DNA from 2 places in the Marinobacter sp. P4B1 genome. Region 2 is predicted to be linked to the other one. Evidence: riboswitches for the same ligand, from Rfam matches in the RefSeq annotation. Region 2 holds a riboswitch; the other holds the start of a gene.
What was found. Region 2 has a riboswitch for cobalamin ahead of AQ621_RS15490 (ribonucleoside-diphosphate reductase subunit alpha). Riboswitches for the same ligand answer to the same signal wherever they lie in the genome.
Positions count from the first base shown of each region.

Region 1: it holds a riboswitch for cobalamin, as region 2 does, so the genes downstream of both, AQ621_RS16425 (TonB-dependent receptor domain-containing protein) here and AQ621_RS15490 (ribonucleoside-diphosphate reductase subunit alpha) in region 2, are expected to answer to the same signal.

Region 1 covers NZ_LLXM01000015.1:1,054,415-1,068,954, reverse strand. Annotated here, with positions in the region: gene AQ621_RS16435 (FecCD family ABC transporter permease) at 1-833, opposite strand, end outside; gene AQ621_RS16430 (cobalamin-binding protein) at 903-1,793, opposite strand; gene AQ621_RS16425 (TonB-dependent receptor domain-containing protein) at 1,820-3,628, opposite strand; cobalamin riboswitch at 3,783-3,992, opposite strand; gene cobD (threonine-phosphate decarboxylase CobD) at 4,017-5,057, opposite strand; gene cbiB (adenosylcobinamide-phosphate synthase CbiB) at 5,078-6,037, opposite strand; gene cobT (nicotinate-nucleotide--dimethylbenzimidazole phosphoribosyltransferase) at 6,152-7,210, shown strand; gene AQ621_RS16405 (histidine phosphatase family protein) at 7,215-7,814, shown strand; gene cobU (bifunctional adenosylcobinamide kinase/adenosylcobinamide-phosphate guanylyltransferase) at 7,798-8,328, opposite strand; gene AQ621_RS16395 (putative nucleotidyltransferase substrate binding domain-containing protein) at 8,469-10,343, shown strand; gene AQ621_RS16390 (3'-5' exonuclease) at 10,336-11,058, shown strand; gene AQ621_RS16385 (QsdR family transcriptional regulator) at 11,123-11,701, shown strand; gene AQ621_RS16380 (sodium-dependent transporter) at 11,793-13,187, opposite strand; gene AQ621_RS16375 (carboxylate/amino acid/amine transporter) at 13,348-14,208, opposite strand; gene AQ621_RS16370 (MATE family efflux transporter) at 14,374-14,540, shown strand, end outside.
Region 2 covers NZ_LLXM01000015.1:845,435-859,974, forward strand. Annotated here, with positions in the region: gene AQ621_RS15480 (enoyl-CoA hydratase-related protein) at 1-601, shown strand, start outside; gene AQ621_RS15485 (ribonucleotide-diphosphate reductase subunit beta) at 652-1,710, opposite strand; gene AQ621_RS15490 (ribonucleoside-diphosphate reductase subunit alpha) at 1,740-4,499, opposite strand; cobalamin riboswitch at 4,796-5,016, opposite strand; gene nhaB (sodium/proton antiporter NhaB) at 5,105-6,610, opposite strand; gene glmS (glutamine--fructose-6-phosphate transaminase (isomerizing)) at 6,828-8,660, opposite strand; gene glmU (bifunctional UDP-N-acetylglucosamine diphosphorylase/glucosamine-1-phosphate N-acetyltransferase GlmU) at 8,690-10,054, opposite strand; gene AQ621_RS15515 (F0F1 ATP synthase subunit epsilon) at 10,204-10,626, opposite strand; gene atpD (F0F1 ATP synthase subunit beta) at 10,665-12,059, opposite strand; gene atpG (F0F1 ATP synthase subunit gamma) at 12,114-12,974, opposite strand; gene atpA (F0F1 ATP synthase subunit alpha) at 13,045-14,540, opposite strand, start outside.

The sequences.
Region 1 (14,540 bases), 210 kb from region 2:
GCGATCACCACCCGCGCCAGGGTATCCGCCAGCACCAGCAGTGTGCCGCCGGCCAAGGCACAGGCTGGCAGGATCAGTCGTTGATCGTTGCCCAATACCAGTCGCAGCATGTGGGGAACCACCAGGCCGACAAAGCCTATGCTGCCCGCCATAGTGACCGCTGTGGCGGTGAGCAGGCTGGCCAGTATGTATATCAACCATTCCAGCGGGCGCACCGAAATACCCAATGCCGCCGCCTGCATCGGCCCCCGAGCCAACACATTCAGGCTCCGACCCAGTGGCACCACCAGAACACAAACAACAGTCAACAATCCCAGTCCGGGCCATGGTATCCGGGCGTAAGAGACATCGCCCATCAGCCAGTACAGCATGCCCGGTAATTCCCGGGCCGGGCTGATCGCCAACATCAGGGTAATAACCGCACCCCAGCCAGCGGCCACCACCACCCCGGTCAGTAACAGGCGGGAGGGCGTCCAGCTGCCAGTGCCATGGGCCAGCCCAAACACCATCAAGGTCGCGAGCAGGGCACCGGCAAAGGCAGAACCGGAAATAACCGCGCCGCCAAGTCCCGCCAGCATCGCCAGTAACGCACCAACAGCCGCGCCGCCGGACAGGCCCAGAACGTAGGGGTCGGCAAGTGGGTTACGCAGCAATACCTGCATCAGGGCGCCGGCCACGGCCAGCAGGCCTCCGGTGGCAAAGGCCGACAAGGTTCTGGGTAGCCGGAGCTCAAGGATCAGCGTGCGCTGCAGGTCCGAGCCTTCACCCAGAAATACCGACAACACATCGGCAGGTGATATCGCCACGCTGCCAACACCGACCGAGATCACCATGGCCAGCACGCCGGCCAGAGCCAGCACCAACAGTGGCAAAGTGATCGGCCGGATCACGCAAGGACTCCATTAAGGTCGCCGGTCACGGGCCACCTCCAGTTTTTCACAAAACAGGCGCGTACCTTCGAGCATTCTCGGTGTTGGTCGCTGTACCAGAGACGGCGGAATAAAAAACAGGTTGTCCCGCTCCGTGGCGGTCAGGCTCGGGAATGACTGCCAGCGAGTCAGCCAGTGGCGGTTCTCCTCCCCCATCCCGCCCGCCAGGATAGCTTCGGGATTGGCTGCAATAACGGCTTCGGCACTGATTCTGGGCACCAACCGCTCCAGGTGGCCAAACACGTTGTCACCCCCACACAGCTCAATCATTTCACCAATCAGATGGTCACGGTTGACCGTCATCAAAGGCTCATCCCACACCTGATAGAACACCGGCACCGGGTCGGCATCTGAAAACCTGGCTCGCAGGTCTGTAATGCCATTGCGGAATCGTTCCGCCTCGGCAAAACCCTCGGCATCGGTACCGGCCAGGGTAGAGATGCGTTCAATGGTGTGGGACACCGCCTCAAAACTGCGGGGCTCGATGGAGAACACCGGCACACCCATTTCTCTGAGTGTCTCCAACTGCTCGGTCGGGTTACCGGTTACCCAGCCAATCACCAGGTCCGGCTGCAGTTCCAGCAGGCGCTCCATGTCCATGCGAGTGTGGCTGCCAACCGAAGTTACTTCTTTCGCGGCCGGGGGATAGTCACTGTAGGCGACAACTGCAACCACCTGATCGCCGGCGCCTGCAGCCCAGGCCAGCTCGGTGGCGCCGGGGGAAAGCGCGGCAATGCGCTCTGCCGGTTGCTCAAGGCAAATCTCTTTACCCAGATCATCCGTGGCACAGACCGGCGATGCCAGGGCGGGGAATGCCAGCAGCATCCCGCCCAGAATCATAGCCATTTCCTTCAGATCTGCCACAGAGGCCTCCCCCGGTTTAACGGTTTTTATCGGATATCGTAACGCACGGTCAGCATGGCAGTGCGGCCGGCTGCAACGTAGTCCAGGTCATTCTGCCGATCATAGCGAGCGGTGCTGTATTCCTTGTCCAGCACGTTAGCCAGCGTCAGCCGGGTTGACCAGTCAGGGGCAAAGCGCCAGCCCGCCCGCAAGTCCAGAGTAGCAAAACCGGGCAGCCTGTCGTCGTTGGCACGGTCATCATAACGATAGCCTTCGGCCACCACTGTGCCACCGAAGTCCCAGGTACCAACGCGCTTGCTCAGGTCAAGGCGCAGGGTTTTGCCACTTCTGCGCTGGAGTCGGTTTCCGGTTTCCCGGTCTTCCGGGTCCAGCAGCGTCAGCGCCGCATCACCGCGCCAACCATCCCGCTCAAAACCCGCGCTGAACTCGGCACCACGGATTCGGGCTTCATTGACATTCATTGGCGTCCACAAGCCACTGGGGGTCGGGCTCCAGGCAATCAGGTTATCCACATCCAGCTGGAACAGGGCTGCATCCCAGAACCAGGTCTGATAGTGACCACTGGCACCCAACTCCACCGTGCCGGACTCCTCTGCCTCCAGGTCCGGGTTCGCACCCGGGAAATACAGATCGTTGAAGGTGGGTGCCCGGAAAGACGTACCATAACTGATCCGCACTCGGTGGGATCGATCCAGAGCATGGCCAAGGGCGATACCACCGGTTTCATTCTTGCCGTAGGCTTCGTTGTCATCACCGCGCACACTCAGCAGCAGGTCGGTTGGGCCGAAGTTCAGGCGCAACTGGCTGTAAAGGGCGGTGTTGGTACGGCTGGTCTCGGCGTAATCGGTGGTACCGCTGACCTCGTCGGTCATTAACTCTGCCCCTACCACCAGCTCATGGACGTTCCAGGTAAAGGTATTGTCCCAGCGCGCTGCCCGCGAACGGGTATTGAAGGTGCTGCTGAATGTAGGCGTAACGTTGTCGGTCTCGTCCCGGGATTCAGAGAACTGAAGTGAATGCCGCCAGTAGTCACTCACCGGGGTTTCCAGCCCGAAGCCGATGGTGCGAATCATGAAATCAATTTCGCCGCCTTCGTATTCGGTATTGCCCTCGCTTTGCACCATCACCAGGCTGGCTTCTCCGCCGGAGTCCAGGTCATGGACTACACGTCCAATACCGGCGGTGTTGCGGAAACCTCGGTCGTCACCATCTGTGATCACTGCTGTACCGTCGGTTTCCTTATGCAAGCCACTCAGGCTGAAACGGGTATTTCCGGCGCGGGCAGCAACACCGGCACTGCCTTTCTGCGTGTTGAAATTGCCTGCACCAGCTTCTACCCAACCTGCCGGCGTCTCTTCCGGGTCCAGCGTAAAGGCCTGCACAACGCCGCCGACAGCATCGGAACCGTACAGTGAGCTCCGGGCGCCCCGGACGATTTCCACCCGCTCGATCAGTTCAACGGGAAAGTACTGCCAGGAAGGACCACCGGATGTGGCCGAACGCAGGCGCACACCATCAACCAGCAGCAGCGTGGAGTCGTTGGCCGTACCGCGGGTATAGACACTGGTGGTTTTACCGAAGGAGCCGTTGCCGGTCACGTTGATCCCGGGCTGTCCTCGCAGAAGCTGGGTGAATTCTGAGGGGCTTTGCTCGCGGATGGTTTCTTCGTCAATAACTGTGACCGATGACAGGCTTTCACCCGCGGTCAGAGGCCCAAGGGTGGCGGTAACGACAATCGGTTCCAGCTTGCGCTCGTCCGACGCTTCATCGGCGGCAACAGCAGGCAACGCCAGCGGTAACAACATCAGGACGGGAAGGGCTTTGGCAGTACTCATAGCTTCACTCACGGTTCACCGCACGCACCCGTACGGTCGATCAATTAACTGCGGAGGAAGACAGACTGCTCAGACGGGGGTGGAGGGCGTGTCAGTAATTGCGAGCCAGGTTCACCCACCGCCGTCGCCCTCCGCAACGTCTGGTGTCTGGAACTCACGGTTCCGCCTTTCAGGCCGGTCTCCGGGCTTACAGGCGGAGCCGATGCTCCGGGGCAACCACCTTCCCATGCCATTGGCACAGTGGCGTACTGGATTGCCTTTCACCTGATTACCGTTGCGGGGGCAGCGCCGGAATGTCACCGGCTTCCCGTTTCACTGCGAGCACTCCTCCGGACTATCGCCAGCCTGGACAAAATGCATACAGCACCTGAAATCGCGGGCAAGACTATCAACCAGGGTGGGGGTGGTCAATGAGATATGTTAATTCAGACAACGCACCCTCCAGCCGTTGCCAACCGGTTTCATCCGGCGGTAAACCGAAACGCAGGGCTGCGGGTGCGTCAAAACGCCTGACCAGAATGCCGCGGCGAGCCAGCTGGTCAGCAATGTCCGCTGCGCGGGGATGTTGAACCGTTCTGAAGAGCAGGGTGCCGGTGGGGGACGGCATCCCGTGTTTTCTGAGCAGGCCGTCCATTCGCAGTCTTGCCGTTTGCAGGCTGGCACGAGCCTCCACCTGCCAGGCCTGATCTTGCAGAGCCCTGGCCATCAGGTAGCGTGCAGGACCGCTGACCGCCCAGGGGCCAAGCTCGTTCGCCAGCAGGTGAGCCAGTCCAGGCTCGGTCAGGATCGCACCGGCACGGAGACCTGCCAGCCCGAAAAACTTGCCCAGCGAGCGCAACACGATCAGCCCCGGAGCGCCCGCCCACGGGTCCAGGCCGAAGCCCGGCTCGCCCTCAATAAACGCCTGATCCAGCACCAGCCAGCCATCACGCTCGCGCAGCCGCTCGTGCCATAACCGTAAACGGGCAGGATCCATCAGCTGCCCGGTCGGATTATTCGGCTGTATCCAGACCACGACATCCACAGAATCCAGCCATGCCAGCTCCGCTTGCTTTGTCGCCTGTTCAGGAATCGCCACCACGTCGAAACCCGCTCGCCGCCAGGCATGACCATGCTCACGATAACCGGGCATGGGCACGGCCACCCGACCGAAACCATGCATACGGGCACGAACCGCTGGCAGGGCCATGATCGCCGCCTGGGAACCCGCTACGGGCAGGCAGCAGGCATGCTCCGGTGCCCCGGCCCAGATACGGATAATCTCTTCCAGACCATCCTCAGGCTCCGGAAGCCGTTGCCATACCTCCGCCGGAATTGCCGGAACCGGCCAAGGCACAGGATTAATACCGGTGGAGAGATCGAGCCATTGCTCACTGGGAATGCCCCAGCGCTGAGCCGCTGCCCTCAGGCGGCCTCCATGCTCCGGCAAATCAGCACCATCGAACGCTGTCACCCGATACCTCCTGGCCAGAACGCATTCAGACTTGCGGCCAAGGCCAACAACACCAACAGCCATAGCATCACGCCGCGCTGCACCAGGGAAATCGCGCCCTCTACGGTTTGTGCCGAGGCGCCTTGCCCGCTGCCCAGCAGCGGTCGCTGCTTCACGCCACCGGAATACGGCGCCGGGCCGCCCAGAGTGACCCCCAGTGCGCCAGCGCCTGCAGCCATCACCGGGCCAGCATTAGGGCTGTCCCACGCTTTTGACTGCTCACGCCAGCATTGCAGTGCCAACCGGGTGTTGCCAAGCAACGCATAGGTCAAGGCAGTTAGCCGGGCAGGGGCCCAGTTCATAGCATCATCGAGCCTGGCGGCGCAGCGCCCGAAATACAGATATCGTGGCGTCCGGTAGCCCCACATGGCATCCAGCGTGTTCACCAGCCGGTGCAAAACCAGTCCGGGCAAGCCAGCGACCAGATACCAGAACAAGCTTGAAAACACCGCATCCGCGCCATTTTCCAGCATGGATTCCGAAGCGGCGGCGGCAACGCCTTCGTCGGTCAGCGCTGCAGCGTCGCGGCTGACAATTTGGCCAACCGCCAGCCGGGCCCGGGCGCCATCCCCGGACGCCAACGCAGTCGACACCGCCCGACCATGCTCCGCCAGCCCCCGTAATGAAATGGCAAGCCAGACACCGGCCACCTGAGTGAGCAGCCACAGCCAGCCCTCCAGCAGGAATTGCAGCAGAATTGCCAGCACGACGGCTGGCATGACCGCTACCAGGGTCGCCAGCAACCCCCGCAAAAGGCTTTGCGTCGGGAATGACGGCTGATCATTCAGGCGTTGTTCCAACAGGGATGCCCACCGGCCGAAACCCACCAGCGGATGCCATCGTCGGGGCTCACCCATCAGCCAGTCCAACAAAACCGCAGCACCGCACACCAGCGCTGCAACCACAAACGTATCCAAAGCCGGTCTCCGTAAATCAAGTGCCGGCAAGTCTAACCGACTGGTCACTGAACTTGACAGCCTTGCCTCCCGGTTAGACCATCCTCGGTTTTCCGCCCACAAGGACCCATCGCCATGGCACTGCCCGACAGCTGGCTCAAGTCTCCCCCACGGCCCTCGGTTCAGCACACAGCGCTTGCCGCCGAGCGCCAGCAGGTACTCACCAAGCCACCCGGTTCTCTCGGGCAACTGGAACAGCTCGCCATCAACCTGGCGGGCCTGAATGGCACCGACAGACCCAGCGTTGATCCGGTGCGCATAGTGGTGTTTGCCGGCGATCACGGCGTTTGCGCTGAAGGCGTTTCCGCATTTCCTCAGGCTGTCACCGCCCAGATGATCGCCAATTTTGCCAGCGGCGGCGCCGCCATCAGCGTGATGGCCGAGGAACTCGGTGCCAGTCTGGAAGTGGTCAACCTGGGTACGGTTGGCGAAGTACCGGAATTACCCGGCGTCATACACCAGATTATCGCCCCTTCTACGGCCAACATGGCAGAATCACCGGCCATGTCCTCGCGCCAGGTTGAATCCGCGCTATCCAGTGGCGACGAAGCCGCCAGGCGTGCCGCAAACGCTGGCTGCCGCCTGTTTATTGGTGGTGACATGGGCATCGGCAACACCACCAGTGCTGCAGCACTGGCCTGCGCCCTGCTGGGGCAGCAGCCCACCACCCTCGTTGGCCCGGGCACAGGGCTGAACTCCGAGGGCGTTGCCCGCAAGGCGAGGGTGGTTGAAAACGCGTTGCAACGGCATGGTCCCGACCGTGATCCGCTGATGGTACTGGCCTCTCTGGGAGGCTTCGAAATAGCCGCACTGACCGGCGCTATCCTGGGCTGCGCCGCGCGCCGGATCCCGGTTCTGGTGGACGGCTTTATCGTCTCAGTCGCTGCACTGGTGGCCGTGCATCAACAACCGGGGGTACGGGAGTGGCTTCTGTTTGCGCACCGGTCGGCCGAACCCGGCCACAATGCCGTGCTGGAGGCGCTCGATGCCTCGCCCCTGCTGGACCTTGGCATGCGTCTGGGCGAGGGCAGCGCCGCCGCCGTTGCCGTTCCCCTGCTACGCGCCGCCTGCGCCCTGCATAACCGGATGGCCAGTTTTACCGACGCTGGCGTCAGCGGCAAAGCGGAAGAATAGCCCTATGACCACCACAGTAATCGACCTGATACGCCACGGCGAACCGGAAGGTGGCCAGATGTTCCGGGGCAGCAAAGACGACCCTTTGAGCGACACCGGGTGGCAACAGATGATAGCTGCCATCGCCGAGGGTGATCGGTGGGACGCCATCGTCAGTTCACCCATGAAACGGTGCCGACGCTTCGCCCAGCAACTAGCCGAGGAACACAGGATTCCACTGCACATCGAAAAAGATCTTCGGGAGATCGGCTTCGGTGAGTGGGAAGGGTTGACCGCAGAGCAGATCCAGGAGAGCTATGGGGATCACCTCAACCACTTCTGGCAGGATCCCATCAACTTCATCCCCCCCGGCGGTGAACCCGTAACCGATTTCTACCAGCGCGCCATCGATGGTTTTGATCGATGGCAGCAAACGCTTGCCGGCAAACGGGTCTTGGTTGTCTGCCACGGAGGCGTGATCCGCATGGTGCTGGCCAATGTGTTGGGCATTCCGCTGGAGAGATCATTCACCGGCTTTGCCGTGCCTTACGCCTGCCGCAGCCGGATACAGGTGGACCAGTCCGAATTCGGTGTGTTCCGCAGCCTGATCAGCCACCAGCCTTGAGGGTAAGTGGCAAACCCGCCACAGCCATCACCACCTCATCACAACGCTGGGCCAGGGCCTGATTGAGCCAGCCCAGCTCATCGGCAAAGCGACGGGTAAGCGGGTCCATACCGATGGTTCCGAGCCCCACTTCGTTGGTCACAATGACCAGGGGGCCGGGGTAGCACTCAACCGCCTCCAGAAAGGCCGCCCGCTCGGGCTGGAACAAGGAGCCGTCGGCAAACAGCAGATTGCTCAGCCACAGGCTCATACAGTCCACCAACAGCAACGGCGGTTCTCCCGGGCCGCTGGCATACTCTGACAATACCCGGCCCAGGCGCAGCGGCTCTTCAGCAAGCTGCCAGTGGTTCGGCCGCAGTTGCTGGTGACGCTGAATACGCAGTGCCATTTCATCATCGCCTGCAGTAGCGGTCGCCACATAAACCACCTCGTTACCGGCCGCTTTGGCCCGCTGCTCCGCCAGCCCGGTCTTACCGGAGCGAATCCCGCCGGTTACCAGTAACTTGTTGACCATAAACCTTTCTCCAGCCCGCCACATTCCGCCGCCAAGGTACACCAACCGGACAGACAACTGCTATAGTTTGGCCAGACTCCGGAAAAGGCGGCAAAGCAATCGCCGGCTTCAGAACAAGACCGATCAACCCTGGAGAGCCCATGCAGGCCGAGCTGCTCGACATCCGCAACCACATCGCCCAACACGCCCCTTTTGACGAAATGCCCGAAGAGCTGCTCGACCGTATAGTTACTGGCATCGAGGTGGCCTATTACCGGGCCGGCACCCAGATTCTGGAGCTGGGGCAGCAGAACTACTGGCTGCACTATATCCGCAGCGGGGCAGTGGAAATTTTCCGGCGCTCCGGCGAGCTATACAACCGCATTGGTGAGGGCGAGATTTTTGGTCAGTTCGGCCTGTTGCGCAACCAGAAAGTGCGCTTTCCCGCCAAGGCCATTGAAGACTGCCTGATCTACAAAATCCCCTTCGAGACCTTCCAGTATCTGTGGGAAAACGACGAAAACTTCGCCGATTTTGTCGAGATTGAAGACCACAGTCGCCTGCGTTCGGCGGTCTCGCGCCGGCACAAATCCAACGAACTGATGTCCGCCAAGGTCACCCGGCTAATTGCCCGCGAGCCTGTCTCTGCCCCAACCACCGTGCGCCTGCAGGGAGCGGCCCGGATCATGACCGATAACGGCGTATCGGCGCTGCTGCTGATGGATGAAAGCGGCGATTCTCCCAGGCTCAAGGGCATCATCACCGACCGGGATCTGCGCACCCGCGCGGTCACCAACGCCCTGCCTTCAGAGACCCCGATCAGCGAGATCATGTCAGAGGGCCTGATCACCATCAGCGCCCGCAGCTACATCTTCGAGGCCATGCTCACCATGCTGCACAATAACGTGCACCATCTGCCGGTGATGGAAGACCACGAAGTGCGTGGCGTTATTGCACTGTCCGACATCGTCAAATACGAAAGCCAGAGCAGCCTGTACCTGGTGAGCAACATCTACCACCAGAACGACGTCAAAGGCCTGAAGAAAATCAGCCGCGAAGTGCGCGACAGCTTCGTGCGCATGGTGAATGAAGACGCCAACTCCCACATGATCGGCAGCGCCATGGCTGGCATCGGCCGAAGCTTCAGTCAGCGCCTGCTGGAACTGGGCGAAGAAAAACTCGGCCCGCCACCCATCCCGTATTGCTTCATGGCCCTGGGCTCCATGGCCCGGGATGAACAACTGGTTGTTACCGACCAGGACAACGCCATGGTGCTTGACGACAGCTTCATCCCGGAAGAACACGACGACTACTTCCTGGCCCTGGCCAAGTTCGTCTCCGACGGCCTGGCCGAGTGCGGCTACACCTACTGTACCGGCGACATCATGGCCACCAACCCGAAATGGCGGCAACCGCTGAGGGTCTGGAAAGACTATTTCACTGACTGGATCGATAACCCCAAGGCCGAAGCCCTGCTCAACAGCAACATCTTCTTCGACCTGGACGGAATCTACGGCGAAACCGACTTTGCCGAGCAGCTGAAAACCCTGATTGTGGAAAAGGCCGGAGGAAGTCAGCGCTTCCTCACGTTCCTGGCCAGAAATGCCCTGAACCGCACACCGCCCCTGGGTTTCTTCCGCACCTTTGTGCTGGAAGAAGACGGTAAGCACCAGAAAACCTTCAACCTGAAACGCCGGGGCACCGCGCCGCTGTCTGACCTTATCCGGGTACATGCCCTGGCCAGTGGCAGCCGCTCCCAGAACTCCTTCGAGCGCCTGAAGGACGTGGCCAACACCAAGCTGCTAATGGACGACGACGCCGGCAACCTGCGCGATGCCCTGGAATTCATCTCGATTGTCCGCATCCGCCACCAGGCGCTGGCCATTGAAGAGGGCCGGGAACCGGACAATAACGTGCGCCCCGAAGACCTGTCGCCGTTCGAACGCAGCCACCTGAAAGACGCCTTCCAGGTGGTCAGCAATGCCCAGAAATTCCTGCGCTTCCGCTACAACGCAGGAGCCACGCGGAATGTCTAACGCCATCGAAAGCAGCAACAGTAACCGGAACTGGCCAGACACCTACCGTCAGGGAGCGGAACAGGCAAAGGACGCGCGGATTCGCGACTTTTACAACGCCGGCTGCCCGGATGCCACCACCCCCGTGCGTGACGTTCCGCTGGTCGCCCTGGACTTCGAAACCACCGGCCTGGACGTCAACAAGCACTCCATTGTCAGCATCGGCCTGGTGCCCTTTACCCTGGGCGGCATACAACTCGGCGAGGCCTGGCACCAGATCGTCCGCCCGCAGCTGCCGCTGGAGCAGGACACCGTAACCATTCACGGCATCACCCACAGCGAAATTGAACACGCCCCGGACCTTGCCGAGGTGCTCGACCCCCTGTTCCAGCACCTCAAGGGCCGCATACCCGTGGTGCACTACCGCAACATAGAGCGGCCGTTCCTGAACATGGCCCTGCAATGGCGCCTGAAAGAACAGCTGCTCTTCCCGGTCATCGACACCATGGCCATCGAAGCCTACCTGCACCCCAAACGAAACCCCGGCCGGTGGCAGCAACTGATGGGAAAAAAGCCCATCTCCATCCGCCTGCCCGACAGCCGGATCCGCTACGGCCTGCCCCACTACGCCGGCCACAATGCGCTGATCGACGCCATCGCCACCGCCGAACTGTTCCAGGCCCAGGTCCTTCATCACTTCGGCCCGGATACGCCCATTGGCGACCTGTGGGTATAAGGACCCATAGCCCCTACAGGCGCCAATCGCTAGAATAAAGGGCAAATCAGCCAAAGAGACCACAGTGACCGACACCATCACCAAACCTACGCCTCTGGACGCCTTCAAACGCGCCCGAAGAATGTGGCTGAAAGGGGAAAAGATCAGCCTGGCGGCCCTGGCCGATGACCTGCACATAGGCCGCGCCACCCTGTTCCGCTGGGTGGGCAACCGGGACCTGCTGATTGGTGAGATTCTCTGGTCCCTGTACGAACCTCTCTACAAAGAAGCCCGTGCCATTACCCCCGGCCATGGCGTCGACTATGTCGTTGGCGTGTTTCGTCACATCAACATGACCATCCTGCACTTTTCGCCACTGCGGAAATTCCTGCACCAGGATCCGGAATACGCGCTCAAGATGCTCACGTCATCCCATTCCACCCTGCACGCCCGCACGGTGGAAGTGAACACCCGCTTACTCAAGGATGAAGTACGCGCCGGGCACCTGAGCCCGCCCATGAACATACAGAGCCTGTCCTACTTCATGGTGCGCATCGCCGAATCCTGCCTGTACAGCGACATTATCGGTGGCCGGGAACCCCGGGACGAAGAACTCGAAGATGCCTGTACAGCCGTACGTATCCTGTTGGGCGGAAAGGTGTAGGGCCCAATCAATCCCAGTCACAAAAAAACCGGAACTGTTTCCAGCGCCGGTTTTTTTATGGTGTGGCAGCGGCCAGAACGGCCGCGCCGGATCAACCAATCAGGTTGTAGACAAACACGATGGCCACGGCTACCGGAGTCACGTAGCGCAGCAGGTTGTGCCAAAGGGCAAAGGCACCACCGTCCATGGCCAGGTCGCTCTTCAGAGACTCCTTCGCCACGAACCAGCCCACAAACACGGCCGTCAGCATACCGGACAGCGGCAGCATGATATTGGCAGTAAAGTAGTCCAGCAGGTCGAAGATGGTCTTGCCTTCAAAGGCTGCGAACATGCCCAGCGGGGTCACACCGGACCACACGTTCAGTGACAGGATCGAGGCAATACCCAGCGCCCAGCAAGCACCGCCGGCGACAATGGCACTGCCGGTGCGGCCCAGGCTGGTTTTCTCTTCAACCCACTCAACCACCGGCTCCAGCAGGGAAATACCGGAGGTCCAGGCGGCAAACAACAGCAGGATAAAGAACAGCGCGCCAAACAGGCTGCCCATGGGCATGTTGCCGAACGCCAGCGGCAGGGTCTGGAAGATCAGGCCGGGGCCGGCACCGGCTTCCAGGCCGTTGGCGAATACCACCGGGAAAATGGCCAGGCCCGCCAGCAAGGCAACCACGGTATCCAGGATGGCAACACTGACAGCCGTGCGGCCAATCTTCACATCGTTACCGAGATAGGAGCCGTAGGCCATCATGATGGCCATACCCAGGCTCAGGGTGAAGAACGCATGGCCCAGGGCAACCAGGACGCCGTCAATGGTCAGGGCGCTGAAATCCGGGGTAAACAGGAAGCTGACCGCTTCGCCGAAATGACCGGTGGTGGTGGCATAGCCCACCACTACCAGCAGCAACACCAGCAGTGCCGGCATCAGGATGGTCGCAGCACGCTCCAGGCCACCCTTCAGGCCACGGGCTACCACCAGGATAACCAGCGCCATAAAGACGGTGTGCCAGAACAGCAACAGGCCGGGGTTACTCAGCAAATCACCGAACAAGGCGCCTACCGAGTCAGCCGTACCACCGGTGAAGTCACCCATGGCCGCGTGGCCGATGTAGGAAGCCGCCCAGCCGCCGATGACGGAGTAGAACGACAGAATGATAAAGGCCGCGAACATACCGATGATGGCAGAAATACGCCAACCCGGAGACGCCAGGTTGCGCTCTGCCACCAGCCGGAAACTGGTGATCGGGTTGTGGCGACCATTCCGGCCGATAAACACCTCGGCCATCATGATGGGAATACCGATGATGAAGATACAGAGCAGGTACACGAGAACGAACGCGCCGCCGCCGTTTTCACCGGTTACGTAGGGAAACTTCCACACGTTACCAAGGCCGACAGCAGAACCGGTTGCTGCCAGAATAAACGCGAGTCTGGAAGACCAGAGTCCGCGAGCCCCGGTACCGCTGTCAGCTGCGGAGTTGGACTGAGTCATGAGTTTTCTTCCTGTGCTTTTGGCTTTAGGAAATTACGGATTGTGAGTGCGCCGAGCCTGAGTGCTGGGGCAATTGGGGCCGGATTCTGCCAGCACTGGCCAAATGATGCCAGTGTTGAAATGTTGTTCAGTTGTTTACGGCCGGCCCCCGGCCAGGGGATCAGGCCAGGGCCTGCCGCCGAAACCGGTTGTTCACCCACAGCGAGAACGCAATCACCAGGCCGCCGAGCGCAAGCCGCCCGAGGTCCGCATCCCGGTTCCAGATCAACAGGTTAACCAGCAAGCCGGCCGGCACCAGGGCATTGTTCATGATCGCCAGGGTGCCGGCATCCACCTGGCAACCGCCCCGGTTCCACAAATACAGCCCCAGACCGGAAGCCGCCAGGCCAAGCCAGGCCAGAATGCCCCACTGCAAGCCGGTAGCCGGCAGCTTGTCCGGATTACCGAACACCAGGAACGACGGCAGGGCGATGACCAGCGCGCCAAAGAAGAAATAACCGAAAGTGCGGTAGCCCGGCAGCTCCAGCGGGTAACGCTGCATTACATGCTTGTAGCCCACCTGGCCGGCGGCAAAGGTGAAATTGGCCACCTGCAACAACAGGAAACCAGTGATGTAGTCTTCGCTCAGGCCGTCGTAGCGGATAATGCCGGCGCCCAGGGTGGCGATGGCCGCAGCCAGCAGGGCCACCGGGGAAAACCGGCGGTACAGGGCATCGTCCAGCAGGGTGACATACAGCGGAGTGAAGATGGTGAACAACAGCACTTCCGGCACCGTCAAGTAACTGAACGAGCGGTACAGGCACAGGTAGGTGATACCGAACTGCAGCATACCGGTGGCCATGATGCCCAGCTTCATGCCTCCGGGAACACCGCGCCAGCGGGTCAGGGGCAGGAATACCAGAGCTGCCAGCAACACCCGGCTAAGCACCGCAAAGTCGCTGTCTACCCGGCCAGCCAGGAATTCACCAATCAGGCTGAACGAGAACGCCCAGAGAATCGTAACCAGAACCAACAGTTTCATCGCGCGCCACCTGCAAAAATCCGGGCTGCTACTTTACTGATTTCTTCCGGCAATTGCAGTTTCTGAAGGCGTGCTTGTCCCTATAAGAACCAACACCGGCGATAGGGTATGATCTTCAGCCGGCCCAAGGCCCCCTATACGCCCTGCACAGAAACCCGGAACACCATGGACGAAAACCACCAACCGTTACCAGAAACCCGGCAACCGCTGGTCAGCCGCACCCTTACCGAATGGAAAACCCTGGCCATTCTGGGCGGCCCCATCCTGATTGCCCAGCTGGCCCAGATGGCCAATGGTGTCATCGATACCGTGATGGCCGGCCACGCCAGTGC
Region 2 (14,540 bases):
CGGTGGCAACATCCGCGATATGGCTAACCGCAGCGGCGATTTCGCTGGCAATCCCGCTGAGTGTGCAGAGCGCTATCGCAAGGGTATCCAGCGTATTCCCCTGGCGATGCAGGCGGTGGAGGTGCCGGTGATTGCCGCGGTGAACGGGCCAGCCATTGGCGCCGGGTTTGATCTGGCCAACATGGCGGATATCCGAATTGCTGCGGACTCCGCCAAGTTCGGCGAGACGTTCCTGAATCTGGGCATCATTCCCGGCGACGGTGGCGCCTGGTTTATGCAACGGCTGATTGGTTACCAGCGTGCTTTCGAGCTGACGCTGACCGGCCGCATCGTAGGCGCCGCGGAAGCGAAGGAACTGGGCATTGTGATGGATGTGGTACCAGCCGATGAGCTGATGCCGGTAGCCCTGAAGATGGCAAGCAAAATGGCCAGCCAGCCGCCCAAAGCAACGCGGCTGACCAAGCGGCTGATGAAGATGGCCCAGCGCACCGAGCTGAAGGATTTCCTGGATATCTGCGCCTGTTTCCAGGGCATGAGCCACAACGAGCCAGAGCATCTGGACGCAGTGAACCGGATGCTGGAAGCCATGGCGCGGAAATAACCCTACCGGAGCTGCCCGACATATCGGACAGCTCTGCTCCCCCTACCTGCTTACCACTCCAGCTGAGCGCCGGTCTGGTATTCAATTACCCGGGTCTCAAAGAAGTTCTTCTCCTTGCGCAGGGTGGCTTGCTCGTCCAGCCAGGGCGAGACGTTTTTCGCCCCCGGGAACGGCTCTTCCAGCCCTACCGTGCGCGCCCTCCGGTTGGCCACAAACCGGAACTGCTCGGTGTGGTATTCCGCCGAGTAACCCATAATCGGGTCGCGCAGAATGTAGTTGGCGTAAGCCATCTCAGCCGCTTCAGATTCGTCCCACATGTCGCGCACGGCTTTGGGGTCAAAGCTGATGTTTTCTTCCTCCAAAATCTGGTTGACCACTTTCAGGCCGAAGGAGAAGTGCATGGCTTCGTCCCGCAGGATGTACTGCAGCTGTTCACCGGTGCCGCGCATCAGGCCCCGGCGCTGCAGGGCGAAGATGGGGCTGAAGCCGTTGTAGAACCAGCAGCCTTCAAACACGGCGGCGAAGAACAGGTAAGACATGATGAATTCCTGCAGGTCGTCCGGGTTGCGCAGGTTCATGTCGGAGCGCATGGCGGCATCCAGCCGGCGATTGGCCAGCTGGATCTTGCCGTTGATCTGGGGCACCACCCGGTAGCGGTTGTAGATTTCGCTCTGGTCCAGGTTGAGGGTTTCGATGCAGTGCTGGTAGGTCCAGGTGTGCAGGGCTTCTTCGTACACCTGGCGGGCCTGGTAGATTTGCAGCTCCGGGGCGCTCATTTTTTCCATCACCGCCAGGCCGATGTTGCGCATGGCCAGGATGTCGGAGGTTGTGAGGTAGGCCAGTACGTTTTCGTACACGTGCTTTTCTGCCGGGGTCAGGCGGTGGTGGTAGTCGTGGACGTCCTGGGCCATGTTGACGTCCAGCGGAGTCCAGTGGTTTTTGTTGGCGTTCATGAAGTATTCCCAGGCCCAGGGGTACTTGAAGGGTGCCAGTTGGTTGATGTCGGTTTCGCCGTTGATGACGCGTTTGTCGTCTACGTTAACCGGTGCCGGGCCTTCGGGGTTTGCGGCTTGCGGTGCGGGTTTTGATTCGTCGTCCCAGTTCAGCATGGTTCGCTCCTTTTAGATTGATTTGCCAGTTACTGACAGGCCTCGCAGTCCGGGTCATCGATGCTGCAAACCTGCGGCTGCGGGGCAGTCACCGGGGCGGTTTTTTCGGCGCCGGTGGCGCCCAGGGAGCGCAGGTAGTAGGTGGTTTTCAGGCCGCGTTCCCAGGCCAACTGGTACAGGGCATCAAGCTTTTTACCGCTGGGTTCGGCCATGTACAGGTTCAGGCTCTGGGCCTGGTCCAGCCATTTCTGGCGGCGGGCGGCGGCTTCTACCAGCCAGCGGGCGTCGATTTCGAAGGCGGTGGCGTAGCGGGCTTTGAGTTCCGCCGGTATGCGGTCGATCTGCTGCACGCTGCCGTCGAAGTATTTCAGGTCGTTCACCATCACGTTGTCCCACAGGCCTTCGGCTTTCAGATCCCGCACCAGTGAAGGGTTCACCACGGTGAACTCGCCGGACAGGTTCGATTTCACAAACAGGTTCTGGTACGCCGGTTCAATGGACTGGGACACGCCGACGATGTTGGAGATGGTGGCCGTGGGCGCGATGGCCATGACGTTGCTGTTGCGCATGCCGTGTTTGGCGATCAGCTCCCGCACCGGGGTCCAGTCCAGGCGGCTGTCGGTGTTCAGGGACAAGTCGCCGTCTTTCCTCGCCTCTTTTAAAAGAGCGATGGAGTCGAAGGGCAGGATGCCCTGCTGCCACAGGGAGCCTTCGTAGCTTTCGTAGGCACCGCGTTCGCCGGCCAGGGTGGCGGAGGCGCGGATGGCGAAGTAGCTGAGCTGCTCCATGGCCACGTCGGCAAACTCCACCGCTTCCGGGCTGGTGTAAGGCAGGCCGAGTTGGTACAGGGCATCCTGGAAACCCATCAGGCCCAGGCCCACCGGGCGGTGTTTGAGGTTGGAATTCCTGGCCTGGAGCACCGCGTAGAAGTTGATGTCGATAACGTTGTCGAGCATGCGTACGGCGGTGTTTACGGTGCGTTCCAGGCGTTGTACATCCAGCTCGCCGTCCTTGATGTGGGCCGCCAGGTTTACAGAGCCCAGGTTGCACACGGCGATTTCGTCGGCGCTGGTGTTCAGGGTGATTTCGGTACACAGGTTGGAGCTGTGCACCACGCCCTGATGCTGCTGCGGCGAGCGCAGGTTGCAGGGGTCTTTGAAGGTGATCCAGGGGTGGCCGGTTTCGAACAGCACAGTGAGCATTTTGCGCCACAGCTGCTTGGCCGGAATTTTCTTGAACAGCTTGATCTTGCCTTGCTCGGCCAGGGCTTCGTAGTGCTGGTAACGCTCGCGGAAGGCATTGCCGTACAGGTCGTGCAGATCCGGCGTATCGCTGGGGGAGAACAGGGTCCAGTCCCGGTCTTCACGCATGCGTTCGATCAGCAAATCCGGCACCCAGTTGGCGGTGTTCATGTCGTGGGTGCGGCGGCGTTCGTCGCCGGTGTTCTTGCGCAGTTCCAGGAACTCTTCGATGTCCAGGTGCCAGCTTTCCAGGTAGGCACAGACCGCGCCTTTGCGCTTGCCGCCCTGGTTGACCGCCACGGCGGTGTCGTTGACGACTTTCAGGAACGGCACCACGCCCTGGCTCTGGCCGTTGGTGCCTTTGATGTGGGAGCCGAGCGCCCGCACCGGGGTCCAGTCGTTGCCCAGGCCGCCGGCCCATTTGGAGAGCAGCGCGTTGTCTTTGATGGCCCCGTAAATGCCGTCCAGGTCGTCCTGCACGGTGGTCAGGTAGCAGGAGGACAGCTGGGAATGGCGGGTGCCGCTGTTGAACAATGTCGGCGTACTGGCCATGTAGTCGAAGCTGGACAGCAGGTTGTAGAACTCGATGGCGCGGGCGTTGGGGTCGTCTTCCCGCAGGGCCAGGCCCATGGCCACGCGCATGAAGAATACCTGGGGCAGTTCCAGTCGGGCGCCGTTCCAGTGCAGGAAGTAACGGTCGTACAGGGTTTGCAGGCCGAGGAATCCGAACTGGTGGTCGCGCTCGGGTTTCAGGGCTGCGCCGAGGCGTTCCAGGTCAAACGCGGCCAGGGCCTCGTCCAGCAGCTCATAGCGGATACCGGCGTGAACAAAGGCGCTCAGGGCCTGTGGATAACTTTCTGCAAGGGGTTGGTTGCGGGGCAAATCCAGCTCCTCGGCCGCCTCCAGCCGTAACTGTTCCAGCAACAGGCGGGCAGTGACGGCACTGTAGTCCGGCTCCCGTTCTATGCGGCCCCGGGCAGTCATGATCAGGGCAGACAATACTTCGGTTTCGGCAATGCCGTCGTACAGGTTACGCAGGGCTTCCTCCACCAGGGACTCGCCCTCAATGCCGTCCAGCCCGGTCGCGGCCTGCTCTACCTGCAGTTTCATCAAACCCAAATCCAGCGGCGCCACGCTGCCGTCGGCTTTTTTCACGGTCAGGTGCGGGTGCGCTTCCATGGGTTCTTCAATGGCGCGCTTGCGGGCGTGCTCTTCCCGGTACAGCACGTAGGCCCGGGCGACTTTCTGTTCTTCCGCTCGCATCAGGGCCAGTTCTACCTGGTCCTGGATGTCTTCAATATGCACCTTGCCACCGGCCTTCAGGCGCCGGCTGATGGCCTGCACCACTTGCTCGGTGACCCGGTGCACAGCGTCGTTGATGCGGGCGGAGCCGGCGGCCTGGTCGCCTTCTACCGCAAGGAAGGCCTTGGTAACGGCGACGGTGATCTTGGAAGGGTTAAAGCCAACGAGGGTGCCGTTGCGTTTGATGACCTGAAGGGATTCGGTAGCGGCAACCGCCGGGGGCTCGGGGGACAGGATGGCAGACATGGGACTTCTCCTTGTGTACGCGTGGTGGTGCAGCCTTTGCGTTTGGGAGAAGGGGGAGGTTTTTGCCACGGAAGGACACGGAAAAATGAAAAGAAAGGGACTGTTTTGCCACGAAATCCACGAAAAAACACGAAAGGAAAAGATAAAAAGCTTTTTTCTTTTCGTAGTAAATCTTTGTTCGTGTTTTTTCGTGGATTTCGTGGCAAAAAAATCAGTAAGTCTTTTCTTTCCGTATTCTTCCGTGGATTTCGTGGCAAAAAAACCAAAACCCGCCTGCTCACCTTTATAAACGCGAAGGTGCAGTGTCTATCCCCGGCAGGTCTTCGGACTCAGGGGCGTGAACCTGTTGGTTCGGCCTTGCGTGGCGACTTCCCGGCGCTTACCAGTGTCTTTATGCCACGCTTGTTCCCCAATACCGCTGCGCGTCAGTTCCGGATTCTCACCGGATTCCCGACTACCTGAGTGATCACGCTTTGATCACAATATATGGTAGTCAACCAAGGACTTGGTCACTATATACAGACTATGCAGCAGAAACAAGAACGCCCGTGGAGCTTTGTGAAAGCGGCACGGGCGTCAGATGAGGCTGTTATCGGGGTCGAGAATCAGAACGCGTGGGTCACCATGTACAGGCCTACGCCACCCATCACCACTGTGTACGGCAGCGCCATAATCACCATCTTGCCGTAGGACAGGCGAACCAGCGGGGCGATGGCGGAGGTGAGCAGGAACAGGAACGCGGCCTGGCCGTTGGGGGTGGCCACGCTGGGCAGGTTGGTGCCGGTGTTTATGGCTACAGCCAGGGTCTGGAAGTGGTCAAAGCTGATGGCGCCGGCATCCAGGGCCTGTTTTACTTCGCTGATGTATACGGTGGCCACGAACACGTTGTCGCTGATCATGGACAGCAGGCCGTTGGCAATGAAGAACATGCCCGGTTGCTGGCCTTCCGGCAGGCTCAGTACGTATTCGATGATGGGCTTGAACAGGTGCTGTTCGTGGATCACCGCCACGATGGCAAAGAACACCACCAGCAGTGAGGTGAACGGCAGGGATTCCTGGAAGGCTTTGCCGATCTGGTGCTCGTCGATCACACCGGTAAAGGAAGTGACCAGGATGATCACCAGCAGGCCGATCAGCCCCACTTCAGCCACATGGAAAGCCAGGCCCAGCACCAGGATCACCGCGGCGGCTGCCTGTACCCACAGGGCGGCCTTGTCGGACTTGGTGCGGCTGGCTCTTTCATTATCGGCGTATTCCTGCAACACCTGGCGTACCGGCTTGGGCAGGCGACCGCCGTAGCCGAACCAGCGCAGCTTCTCCAGCGCCCAGCAGGTAAACAGGCCGGCAATCAGTACCGGAATACTCACCGGTGCCATATGCAGGAAGAAGCCCACGAAATCCCAGCCAACCACCTTGGCGATCAGCAGGTTCTGGGGTTCGCCAACCATAGTGGCCACGCCACCGAGGGCGGTACCAATGGCACCGTGCATCAACAGGCTGCGCAAGAATGCCCGGAAGTTTTCCAGGTCTTCCCGGTGCAGTTCCACCACTTCGGCATCGCTGTTGGCATTGTGGTCTTTCTGCTGGTAACCCTTGCCGGAGGCCACCTTGTGGTACACCGAGTAAAAACCCACCGCCACACTGATGATGACCGCGGTTACCGTAAGGGCATCCAGGAATGCTGACAAAACCGCTGCGGCACCACAGAACAGCAGCGAGAGCGCCGACTTGGAGCGCACCCCCACCAGTATCTGGGTGAAGGTGACCAGCAGCAGTTCCTGCATGAAGTAGATACCTGCCACCATGAACATCAGCAGCAGGATAACGGGGAAGTTGATCAGTACTTCGTGATACACCGCATCGGTGTTGGTGAGCCCGATCAGCAACGCCTCCACGGCCAGCAAACCACCCGGCAGCAGGGGATAACACTTCAGGGCCATGGCCAGGGTGAAGATGAATTCGCCGATCAGTAACCAGCCCGCCACCGTGGGCCCGAATACCGCCATCACAATCGGGTTGGCAACCAGGAACAGGATAATGACCTGTTTGTACCAGACTGGAGCCTTACCTAGGAAATTCTGGGTGAAACCGGAAAAGACGCTATCGGGCATTGCTGAAATTCTTCTTGAAGTAGTGGCCGGGGAAGTATGCAACAGGCAACTGTTACCTTCCTTGATATATATGCATAGGTTACCCAGCCGGGGGTTGATCAACGCTCCGTACTTAAACGTACGGCGGGGCCAAAAACTTGCTTCAGGTCATCTGAAAACAAAAAAGCCCCCGGATGCTGGTGAGCATAACGGAGGCTTTTGGCACGGGTGACCGTGCTTATTCCACCGTCACACTCTTGGCCAGGTTACGGGGCTGGTCTACGTCGGTGCCCTTGATAACAGCAACGTGGTAAGACAGCAACTGCAATGGCACGGTGTAGACAATCGGCGCGGTAATCTCGTGTACCGACGGAATCTGCATCACATGGATGCCCTCTTCCGCTTTCACCTGTGCGGCCTTGTCGGCAAATACAAACAGCTCGCCACCCCGGGCCCGGACTTCTTCCAGGTTGGACTTCAGCTTCTCAACCAGGTCGTTGTTCGGTGCCACGGTGACCACCGGCATCTCGCTGTCCACCAGCGCCAGCGGGCCGTGCTTGAGCTCACCGGCCGGATAGGCTTCGGCATGGATGTAGGAGATCTCTTTAAGCTTGAGCGCCCCTTCCATGGCCACCGGGAACTGGGAGCCACGGCCCAGGAACAGGCTGTGGTGCTTGTCCATAAAGGCCTTGGACATTTCTTCGATGTCTGCATCCAGTGCCAGCACATCGCTGACCTGCTTCGGCAGCTGGTGGATAGCAGCCACGATCTCCGCTTCCTTCTCTTCGCTCAGGCCGTTGTGACGGGCCAGGGCCAGGGTGAAGATCAGCAGTGCGGTAAGCTGGGTGGTGAACGCCTTGGTGGAGGCTACGCCAATCTCGGGGCCGGCCTGGGTCATGATCACCAGGTCGGATTCCCGCACCAGGGAGCTGCCCGGTACGTTGCAGATGGCCAGGGCCGCCCGGAAACCGGCTTTCTTGGCCTGGCGAAGTGCGGCCAGGGTATCGGCGGTTTCGCCGGACTGGGAGATGCACAGGAACAGGGTATCCGGCTGGATCACGTGCTTACGGTAGCGGAACTCGGAGGCGACTTCCACGGAGCAAGGGATGCCGGCCAGGTCTTCAATCCAGTAACGGGCCACCATGCCGGCGTGGTAGGAAGTACCACAGGCGATGATCTGCACATGGCGCACGTTTTCCAGCAGGTTGGCGGCGTCGGTGCCCAGGGCCTGTTCCAGCACACGGCTGTCGGTGATGCGGCCTTCCATGGTGGCCTTGATCACTTTCGGCTGCTCGTAGATTTCCTTGAGCATGTAGTGGCGGTATTCGCCCTTGTCGGCGGAATCGGCACCGTGCTCGAAACGGGTAATGGCGCGCTCTACGGCTATGCCTTCGCGGTCATGGATCTCGATGCTGCCTTTGCGGATGTCGGCAATATCGCCTTCTTCTAGGAACATGAAACGGTCGGTCACCGGCAGCAGGGCCAGCTGATCGGAAGCGATGAAGTTTTCACCGATTCCCACACCAATTACCAGCGGGCTGCCCTGACGGCAGACTACCATGTGATCCGGCTCATCAGCGTGGACAACGGCCAGGGCATAGGCACCGCGCAGGCGATCCAGGGCGGTTTTCACCGCCTGGTACAGGCCGCCACCGGCCCGGTAGTTTTTAGCGATCAGGTGCGCCACTACCTCGGTGTCGGTCTGGGACGTGAACTCGAAGCCCTCGGCTTTCAGTTCGTCCCGCAGTTCCTGGTAGTTTTCGATGATGCCGTTATGAACGATGGCCAGGCGGTCGCCAGACATATGCGGATGGGCGTTGAGCTTGGACGGCTCGCCATGGGTCGCCCAGCGGGTGTGGGCAATGCCCACATGGCCGGCAACCGGGTTCGCGGCGATGGCGTCTGCCAGGGCAGCTACCTTGCCCACTTCCCGGGCCCGCTGTACCTGGTCGGCGCTGCTGATCACGGCCATACCGGCGGAGTCGTAACCCCGGTATTCAAGGCGGCGCAGGCCCTCCAGCAAAATACCCTGGACGTCCCGTTCAGATACCGCTCCTACAATCCCACACATGCTGTTGTCACCTGTTCGTTAATCGGTCTTTACGCTTTTTTCGGCCGTTCCCAGCCGGAGATGTTTCGCTGCTTGCCGCGGGCCACGGCCAGTTCGCCTTCACTGATGTCCCGGGTGATGGTGGAACCGGCACCGATGGTCGCCTGGTCCGCAACAGACACCGGGGCCACCAGCGAGGTGTTGGAACCCACAAATACGCCATCGCCCAACACCGTCTTGTGCTTGTTCACGCCATCATAGTTACAGGTGATGGTGCCTGCACCAACATTCACATTCCGGCCCAGTGAGGCATCGCCCACGTAGCTCAGGTGGTTGATCTTGCTGCCCTCACCCACCACGGCTTTCTTGGTTTCCACAAAGTTGCCAACCTTGGTATTGGCAGCCAGCTCGGTGCCCGGGCGCAGGCGGGCAAACGGGCCAATCTGGGCGTTGGCACCCACCACGGCACCTTCGATGACGCTGTTGGCTTTTATCTCAGCGCCATCGGCAATGGTGGCATCCTTGATCACGCAGTTGGGCCCGATCACCACGTTGCTGCCAAGGCTTACCTTGCCTTCGAACACGGCGTTGACGTCAATCCACAGGTCGTTACCAATGGTCAGCTCGCCGCGAACATCAATGCGGGCCGGGTCGGCCAGGGTGGCACCTTCGGTCATCAGGCGCTCGGCCTGCTGGCTCTGATACCAGCGTTCCAGCTCGGCCAGCTGCAGGCGGTTATTCACACCCTGCACTTCAAACGGGTTCAGGGGCTGCGAAACCGTGACCGACAGGCCGTTATCCACAGCCATGGCAATGATGTCGGTCAGGTAGTATTCACCCTGGGCATTACTGTTGGATAACGTCGGCAACCAGCTTTTCAGGTGGCTGGCCGATACCGCCAGGATGCCGGTGTTTACTTCGTTGATATCCTGCTGCTCGGCGGTAGCGTCTTTCTGCTCAACAATCGCCTGAACCTGCCCCTGGTCGTTACGGACAATCCGGCCATAACCGTGAGGGTTGTCCATATCCACGGTCAGCAGGGCCAGGTTGCTGTCGTCCAGGTCACTGACCATGGCCTCCAGGGTGTCTTTACGGGTCAGCGGAACATCGCCATAGAGTATCAGTACCCGGGCGTTATCCGGCAGGTCCGGCAGGGCCTGGGCCACGGCATGGCCGGTACCCAGTTGTTCGGTCTGGAGCACCCAGTTCACCGAGTCGTCATGCAGCGACGCCCGTACCTGGTCCGCGCCATGGCCGATCACCGTGTGAATTTTCTCCGCGCCCAGTTGCTTTGCGGTGTCGACCACATGGTGCAACATGGGCTTGCCGGCTACCGGGTGCAATACCTTCGGCAGGGCGGATTTCATCCTTGAACCCTGACCGGCGGCCAGGATCACAACGTGTAGCGGGTTCATGGGGCGTACAGCTCCAAACTCTTTATCCGGTAGAAAATAAAAAACCGCGTCCCGGCGGAAACCCCTCTGTTTCCGGTAGGAAACACAGAGCCCTCCACCTGAGGATGCGGTTCACTGTCAGGCCAGTCCGGGCACTGACGCAAGCCTGCTTAACGCAGGTTCTTGCGCAGTTTCTGGATGGTACGCAGCTGAGCGGCGGCTTCTGCCAGCTCGGCGGCGGCCCGGGAGTACTCAAACTCGCCTGTCTTATTCGCCAGTGCCTTCTCGGCTTCCTTCTGGGCTTCCAGTGCTGCGGCTTCGTCTACATCTTTTGCACGAACCGCAGAATCAGCCATCAGGGTAACCAGGTTAGGCTGCACTTCCAGGTAGCCACCTGAAACGTACAGAATCTCCTCGGTGCCACCCTGCTTGATGATCCGCACTGCGCCCGGCTTGAGCGCAGACAGCAGCGGAGCATGGCCAAACTGGATACCAAGCTCACCCTCGGTACCGGTGGCGATCAGCATCTCCACCAGACCGGAGTAAATTTTTTCCTCGGCACTTACGACGTCACAATGTACGGTCATAGCCATTTCTTACGCCTCTTGGGTCAGAAAGGGAAGAAGGAGGTTTACTTGCCTTCTTTCTCTTTCATTGCCTTAGCCTTCTCGATTGCCTCTTCGATACCACCGCACATGTAGAAGGCCTGCTCCGGCATGTCGTCGTAGTCACCGTTCAGGATACCTTCGAAGCTGGCGATAGTTTCCTTCAGAGACACGTACTTACCAGGGGAACCGGTAAATACTTCTGCTACGTGGAACGGCTGAGACAGGAAGCGTTCGATCTTACGCGCACGGGAAACGATCAGCTTGTCGTCTTCTGACAGCTCGTCCATACCCAGGATCGCGATGATGTCTTTCAGTTCCTTGTAACGCTGCAGAACGTTCTGAACGCCACGGGCAACGTTGTAGTGCTGCTCACCAATCACCAGCGGATCCAGCTGACGGGAGGTGGAGTCGAGCGGATCGATCGCCGGGTAAATACCCTTGGAAGCGATGTCACGGCTCAGTACCACGGTCGCGTCAAGGTGCGAGAAGGTGGTGGCCGGAGACGGGTCAGTCAAGTCATCCGCCGGTACGTATACCGCCTGGATAGAGGTGATAGAGCCAGTCTTGGTGGAGGTAATACGCTCCTGCAGCTCACCCATTTCCTGGGCCAGGGTCGGCTGGTAACCTACCGCTGAAGGCATACGGCCCAGCAGTGCGGATACTTCGGTACCGGCCAGGGTGTAACGGTAGATGTTGTCAACGAACAACAGTACGTCACGGCCTTCGTCACGGAACTTCTCGGCCATGGTGAGACCGGTCAGGGCCACACGCAGACGGTTTCCAGGGGGCTCGTTCATCTGGCCGTAAACCATGGCAACCTTATCGAGAACGTTAGACTCCTTCATTTCGTAGTAGAAGTCGTTACCCTCACGGGTACGCTCACCAACACCGGCGAATACAGAGAGACCGGAGTGCTCTTTCGCGATGTTGTTGATCAGTTCCATCATATTTACGGTTTTGCCTACACCGGCACCACCGAACAGGCCAACCTTACCACCCTTGGCGAACGGGCAGATCAGGTCGATAACCTTGATACCGGTTTCCAGCAGGTCGGCAGACGCTGACTGGTCGGCGTAGCCCGGAGCTTTGCGGTGAATACCCCAACGCTCTTCTTCACCGATTTCGCCCTGCTCGTCGATGGGACGACCCAGAACGTCCATGATCCGGCCCAGAGTCTTGGTACCAACCGGTACAGAGATCGGCTTGCCGGTGTTTTCTGCTTTCAGGCCACGCTTCAGGCCCTCGGTGCTGCCCATGGCGATGGTACGAACAATGCCGTCACCCAGCTGCTGCTGGACTTCCAGAGTTGTTTCGCCACCTTCAAGCAGCAGTGCGTCGTAAACGCTTGGCACGGAGTCACGTGGAAATTCCACGTCGATAACCGCGCCAATGATCTGAACGATGTGTCCGCTACTCATGCTCGGTTCCTCGTTATCTAGTAGTCAATAAAACCAGTAGGTTTGTGAGCGCTATCAAACAGATGCGGCGCCGCTCACAATCTCCGAAATCTCTTGTGTGATCGCTGCCTGACGGGCCTTGTTATAGGCCAGCTGAAGCTCGTCAATGATGCTGCCAGCGTTGTCGGTGGCGCTCTTCATAGCGATCATCCGGGCGGCCTGTTCACAGGCCAGATTCTCTACCACACCCTGATACACCTGGGATTCGATATAACGTGGCATCAACCCGTCAAGAATCGGACGTGAGTCCGGCTCGTAGATATAATCCCACTGGCGACCGATGTCTTCATCGGAACCTTCCGGCAGAGGCAACAACTGCTCTGACTTCGGGCTCTGGGTCATGGTGTTGACGAACTCGTTACTGATCAGGAACAGGCGGTCGATCTTGCCTGCCTCGAACGAATCCAGCATCACCTTGACACTGCCAATCAGCTTTTCCGCACTCGGGCTGTCGCCCATGTGGGTCAGGGCTGCAACCACGTTTCCGCCATAGCTGCGGAAAAAGGATGCGCCTTTCTGGCCAATGGCACAGATATCAGTCTCAATACCTTTCTCTTTCCATTCACGCATTTCGCGCACGAGCAGCTTGAACGCATTGGTGTTCAGGCCACCACACAGGCCGCGGTCAGAGGAAACTACAATGTAGCCTACCCGCTTGACCTCACGCTCCTGCATGAACGGATGACGGTAATCCTTGTTGGACTTAGCAATGTGTCCGATTACCTGACGCATCTTTTCGGCATACGGGCGAGTTGCCTGCATCCGATCCTGAGCCTTGCGCATCTTACTCGCCGCCACCATTTCCATGGCGGAAGTGATCTTCTGCGTGCTCTTGATGCTTCCGATCTGGTTACGTATTTCTTTTCCGACGGCCATAAGTCACTGCCTTTTCAAGTTAGACACTCAAAGGGACCAGCAAGCCCGCACATTGGCGGGCCCGGTGGATTTACCAGCTCTGAGTGGTCTTGAATTTCTCCAGAGCAGCTTTCAGGCCGGCAGCGATGTCGTCATTGAAGTTACCTTCAGGGCCGATCTTGTCCAGAAGCTCTTTCTGCTCGGAACGCATCCAGTCCAGCAGCTGTGCTTCGAACTTCACAACCTTGTTTACTTCAACATCGTCCAGGAAGCCTTCGTTGGCTGCGAACAGTGAAGTGCCCATTTCCGCAACGGTCATCGGGCTGTACTGGTTCTGCTTCATCAGCTCGGTTACGCGCTGACCATGCTCCAGCTGCTTACGGGTTGCTTCGTCAAGGTCGGAAGCGAACTGGGCGAATGCCGCCAGTTCCCGGTACTGGGCCAGGGCCAGACGGATGTTACCGCCGAGCTTCTTCATGATCTTGGTCTGGGCTGCACCACCTACCCGGGATACGGAGATACCGGCGTTCATGGCCGGACGGATACCGGAGTTGAACAGGTTGGTTTCCAGGAAGATCTGACCATCGGTAATGGAGATTACGTTGGTCGGTACGAATGCAGAAACGTCACCAGCCTGGGTTTCGATGATCGGCAGTGCGGTCAGGGAACCGGTCTTGCCTTTCACTTCACCGTTGGTGAACTGCTCAACGTAGTCAGCGTTTACGCGGGAAGCGCGCTCCAGCAGACGGGAGTGCAGATAGAAAACGTCACCCGGGTATGCTTCACGTCCTGGCGGACGACGCAGCAGCAGGGAGATCTGACGGTAGGCAACGGCCTGCTTGGACAGGTCATCGTATACGATCAGTGCGTCTTCACCGCGGTCGCGGAAGAACTCACCCATGGAGGTACCGGAGTACGGAGCCAGGAACTGCATGGCTGCAGGATCCGCGGCACCGGCAGCAACCACGATGGTGTGGTCCATGGCGCCGTGCTCTTCCAGCTTGCGCACTACGGCGGCAATGGAAGACTGCTTCTGGCCAACGGCAACGTAGATACACTTGATGCCGGTGTGCTTCTGGTTGATGATCGCGTCGATCGCAACCGCAGTCTTACCGATCTGGCGGTCACCGATGATCAGCTCACGCTGGCCACGACCGATGGGAACCATGGTGTCGATGGCTTTCAGACCAGTCTGAACCGGCTCATCAACGGACTGACGAGCGATAACGCCCGGTGCAACCTTCTCGACCGGGGAAGTCAGGCTGTTGCCCAGCTCGCCCTTGCCGTCGATCGGGTTACCCAGACCGTCTACAACACGGCCCAGCAGTTCGTTACCAACCGGTACTTCCAGGATACGACCGGTACAACGTACCTTCTGGCCTTCAGCCAGACCTTCGTAGTCACCCAGAACAACCGCACCAACAGAATCACGCTCCAGGTTCAGCGCCATGCCGTAAGTGCCGTTGGCAAATTCAATCATCTCGCCGTACATAACGTCGGCCAGACCGTGGATCAGTACGATACCGTCAGAAACAGACAGGATCGTACCTTCGTTCTTAGCTTCGGAAGAGATATCGAGGTTCTCGA